Regions from separate parts of the Paenibacillus sp. B-A-8 genome, predicted to be linked through region 2. Evidence: riboswitches for the same ligand, from Rfam matches in the RefSeq annotation. Region 2 holds a riboswitch; the other holds the start of a gene.
The links. A riboswitch is a leader RNA that binds a small molecule or an ion and turns the genes downstream of it on or off. The one in region 2 is predicted to bind preQ1.
Positions count from the first base shown of each region.

Region 1: linked by a shared signal. The riboswitch ahead of queF (preQ(1) synthase) and the one ahead of ACN6MV_RS06465 (queuosine precursor transporter) in region 2 are both predicted to bind preQ1.

Region 1 covers NZ_CP183882.1:3,768,636-3,771,100, reverse strand. The annotation lists gene ACN6MV_RS16825 (ABC transporter ATP-binding protein) at 1-605, shown strand, start outside; gene ACN6MV_RS16820 (ABC transporter permease) at 602-1,288, shown strand; PreQ1 riboswitch class I at 1,364-1,407, shown strand; gene queF (preQ(1) synthase) at 1,571-2,044, shown strand; gene queC (7-cyano-7-deazaguanine synthase QueC) at 2,074-2,465, shown strand, end outside.
Region 2 covers NZ_CP183882.1:1,438,447-1,440,911, forward strand. The annotation lists gene ACN6MV_RS06460 (methyl-accepting chemotaxis protein) at 1-855, opposite strand, end outside; PreQ1 riboswitch class I at 1,214-1,259, shown strand; gene ACN6MV_RS06465 (queuosine precursor transporter) at 1,270-1,983, shown strand; gene ACN6MV_RS06470 (AMP-binding protein) at 2,252-2,465, shown strand, end outside.

The DNA.
Region 1 (2,465 bases), 2.3 Mb from region 2:
TTCCCAATCTGTATATGCGTTGTTCTATCCGAGATAATCTAGAGCTGTTTGCTGACCTGTATAGGGTAGCAGCCAGTCGGGTGAATGAAGTCATGGAAATTCTTCAACTGTTAGATAAGGAAAAAGCTAAGGTAAGTAGCTTGTCTAAAGGCTGGAAGCAGCGTGTCCTAATCGCCAGAGCATTATTACATAAGCCTCAAGTGTTGTTTTTAGATGAGCCTACGAGTGGATTAGATCCAAATTCAGCCTCACTCATTCGTAATCACATCAAGAAAATTCAAGATGAAGGTACAACTATTGTCTTAACAACGCATGATATGCACGAGGCAGAAGAATTAAGCGATAGAGTAGGGATCATGCACGCTGGTGCATTGGTGGCACTTGATGAACCCCATAGCCTTAAAACCATGTATGGTAAACCAGAAATTGAAGTGAAATATCAGCAGGATGGAGAAGTGATTATGAAATCCTGGCCGATAGCAGAAGCGTCTACAAAAGATCATATTTATCAGCTAATGTCTAATCATCAAATGATAAGTATGCACAGTAAAGAGGCTTCGCTGGCAGATGTATTTGCTGCCTTGACGGGAAGTGAGTTAAGTTGAGTTATCCGTTATGGAAGCTGTTTAAGCATGAGTGTAAGGATATACTACGTAATCCAGCGACTGTAATTCTAATTGTGTTGCCTATATTTATGGCAAAAATAATCATCACTGTAGTGGACAAGAGCGGTCTAGATTTCATGCTTCTTTCAACTTGGATCTTGTTTGCGCAAGTAATGGTTGGAATCATGATTACCGGCCCAGGATTAATTGAGGAGCGAGAGAGTAAAACTTATGATGCACTGTTGATCTCACCGTTAAGCAGAGGTCAGATCATTATTGCTAAGGCGGGTTCTGTTCTTGTCTTTTCGTTATTTTCACAGCTGATAGTTTATGTACTTAATCAAGGGTTGAACATAGATTTATTGTCTTCGTTGATATATATGTTATTGGGTGGAATGATCTTTGTACAAGTTGGAATTATCATCGGATTAAAGGTAAGTTCCTCCAAAAATGGCTCGGCCATCAGCTCTGCATTTATGGTTCTTTTTTTCTTGGTGGCTTCTGTTTACTTAGCTCTTCCAGAATGGACTTATCCGATCTTTGCAGCTTTGCCGAGTATTGAAATCACCCAGAACTTGAACAGTATTCTTAATGGAGAAGGGATATTGCCTGTAGAAAGTCTGCTGTTGCTCATATGGATTGCAGTGCTTTCGGTTTGGATTTGGAAGATCGAGAAAGAGTAGAACTTGTCAGGAGCAGGCCACCCGTGGTATAGTTCAAGACGCAATATGCTTAAAGAAGAAGTCTGCACGGATTGTGCAGGAGAGGTTCGCGAACTCCCTCTATAAAAAACTAAGAGTATATTAAACCGTATAAGCGGATGCTGTCCTTTACCCGGACGTTGCTTCCGTTTCTTCTTAGTGGAGCCAAGTTTTCGAAATCTCGTTCTTCTTTCCATTACCGGCCAAGGCCGAAGGAAAAGAGAGGGGTTTTTTGTCGTGTCAGAAGGAAGATTAAAAGAGGAAATGCAAGAAGTCACTTTGCTTGGTAATCAGGGAACGCAGTACAAGTTTGGTTATGATCCAGACATTCTAGAAGTATTTGATAATAAGCATCCTGGGCGTGATTATTTTGTTAAATTCAACTGCCCTGAGTTTACTAGCTTATGTCCTGTTACAGGCCAGCCGGATTTTGCCACACTGTATATTTCGTATATTCCTGAACAGAAGATGGTGGAATCTAAATCATTAAAGCTGTATTTATTCAGCTTCCGTAACCATGGTGACTTTCATGAGGACTGTGTCAACATTATTATGAATGATCTGATCTCACTGATGGACCCACGGTACATTGAGGTATGGGGCAAATTCACTCCGCGTGGCGGCATATCTATTGATCCTTATTGCAACTATGGAAGACCGGGTACGAAGTATGAGGCGATGGCGGAGCACCGCTTGATCAATCACGACCTCTATCCGGAAAAAGTGGACAACCGCTAATCCCAATAAGTTGATAAGGAGAGATTAAGATGAATAAAAAAGCACTAGTTGTATTCAGCGGCGGACAAGATAGCACCACTTGCCTGATTTGGGCATTGAAGCGTTTTGAGGAAGTGCAGGTAGTTACCTTCAACTATAATCAGCGTCATGCGGCTGAAATCGAAGTTGCTACAGAAATAGCAGCTAAGTTTAATGTAAAACAGCATATTCTTGATTTGGGACTGCTGAATCAACTGGCACCAAATGCTTTAACACGGCAGGATATTGATATTGTGGCTGGCGAAGGCGATGACCTTCCAAGTACGTTTGTGGACGGACGAAATCTGTTGTTTTTATCTTTTGCCGCAATATTAGCTAAACAGTTAGGTTATTCCCATATTGTTACTGGAGTCTGCCAAACGGACTTTAGCGGATATCCGGA
Region 2 (2,465 bases):
GTCCGCCATTTCATTTAAGACGTCTACACGCTCTCTTAAGGAATTGGAATCGGTGACTACTGTGTTTGAGGTAACGAGTACATGTCCAATCATTTCTTTTAGGCGTAGGGTCATCGCTTGGAAGCTTCTGGATAGCTGAGCGACCTCATCAGTGCCATTAACCGTTAATTCCTCTGTGAAATCTCCCTCAGCGAGACGGGCGCTGTAAGCTGCAAGCTTAGAGATGGGACGAGTTATCCGCATGCTCATAAACCAGGCACCGGTTGAACCTATGATTAGCGTTAGCAGAGTGATCCCGGCACTGGTCCACAGAATGCTGTTTGTTTTTTCTTGAATAAAGCTTACATCACTGCTGATTCCGATAACCATCGTACTTCCGGGAATTCCGATATAAGCTGACTTATGTACACCATGGGCGTCTCTGTATGTATCGCTTAGTCCGCTCTTTCCTTTAAGAGCTTGCTGCATTGCAGAAGATACCTTAACAATTTCATCCCGCTTTAATTTTCCATCATGATCTACGGTCAGAACCTCGGCTTCCTTGCCTTTAAGATTGACTAGAAAAATAGTCTCAACCCCATGCTGCTTCTTCTTATCCTGAAAATAGAATTCAAGATTGGTGGCTGCTTGTTCGTTCTTCTTTAGTGCTTGCTGAGCATGCATGGTGTTAATATTCTTATATACGTCCTGAGCAGCTGCAGTTAGAATTTGATTGATTTGTGGCATGACATAGCTGTTGAAAATACTGGTGGATATAAAGTAGAAGCTGGTACTTAACAAAAGAGACGTGAGTAATAGAACTACAAACAATAAACGCGTGAATCGGCGACTGATCGACTGCTTGAAACGAAACATATTGTTGTTCTCCCCTTTTTATGGACAGCGAAGCTCCATTTCTTATTGGAATACATCCTATCTCCCTACCGAGTGCTAGTGTCTGGCAACCTGCAATATATTCCATAGTTATGTAATATATCAACTAAATGGATCGGGAATGAAGTGTTTGATACTATTCTATATAATTAACCTCTGGATGAATAGTGAAAATTTTAGTTTATAGAGCATATTTTTCTGAAAAAGATGAATTATTACTGACACTTTTATTTTTATTTAATAAAAATGGGTATAAATACCCAATTCATTATTTGTTTATTTTTATGGATTGTTTGATGACAGTGTGATAGAGTATTAATGTTTTGTTCCAAACATAAGGTAAGCCGCGGTTCGTAACCATCCCGCGTAAACAAAACTAGGAGGAATTTAAGTAATATGTTCAATTTGTTGTGGGGAGTTTTATTTGTTATTGTCAATTTTGCCTTTTTTCTACTCTGTTACCGCCTGTTCGGCAAAAATGGAATGTATGCCTGGGTAGGTATCGCTACTGTAATTGCTAACATTCAGGTAGCTAAGACGATTGCTATGCCATTTGATATTGTGATGACACTCGGAAATACGATGTATGTCACTTTGTATATGACCAGCGATTTGCTTAATGAGAAGTATGGAAGAGCGGAAGCACGCAAAGCAGTTTGGTTTGGTTTCTTCACTTTGCTTATGACGACAGTCATTATGCAGATGGTACTAGTATTTAAGCCGCAAGAGACCGATATCGCTCAGTCTTCTTTAGAGACGATCTTTGGGCTGATGCCTCGACTAGCTCTGGGTAGTCTTACTGCTTACTTCATTAGTCAGTTCCTAGATGTTCGGTTATACGCCTGGATTCGCAAATATTACAGCACCTCAAGTCAGCTGTGGATTCGTTCCAACGGCAGCACGATGGTCAGTTCTTTTGTGGATACACTAATCTTCTGCACCATTGCATTTGCTGGGTTGTATAACTGGAGTGTATGGCTTGAAATTTTGCTTACAACGTATCTAGCGAAATTCTTACTAACCGCAGTAAGCACACCTATCTTATATATCGCCCGAACTTTTACTTTTGCTGAAGATGGAATACCTTCATCTGTTCAAAAGAAGGAATAAACAACACTACAGCCAGCGCGTACCGATTATAATCGATGCGCGCTGTTTGATTTTTCCGGTCATTAGAAGGCTTAATCGTTACATGAAAAATGTGTACATAAAATTAATATAAAGCTAAAATAAGCTATCGTAGCAATTCTAATAGTGTGCCTTGCAATTCGTAGGTTAAAGCTGCCGTTATTGCTCTTCAATTTAAGTGCTATCAGTCCGATCGAAGAGAGTGTACATATTCGGTAGTCATAGAAATTACGAACAGGTGTGATGAAGGATGAATCTAGTAGTGCCTATACTGTGCCATGCAGCACAGCAGCCCGACAGCATTGCCTTAACCCAGGCCCAAGCGACGCATACCTATGCAACATTAGTACAAGCGATGCAGAGAATTGCGAATGGTCTACAGCAAAAGGGCTTGAAGCATGACAAAATTGCTATTTTATCTACGAATCGTATTGAATTTGTTGAAGTTTTCTTAGGGGCTATTT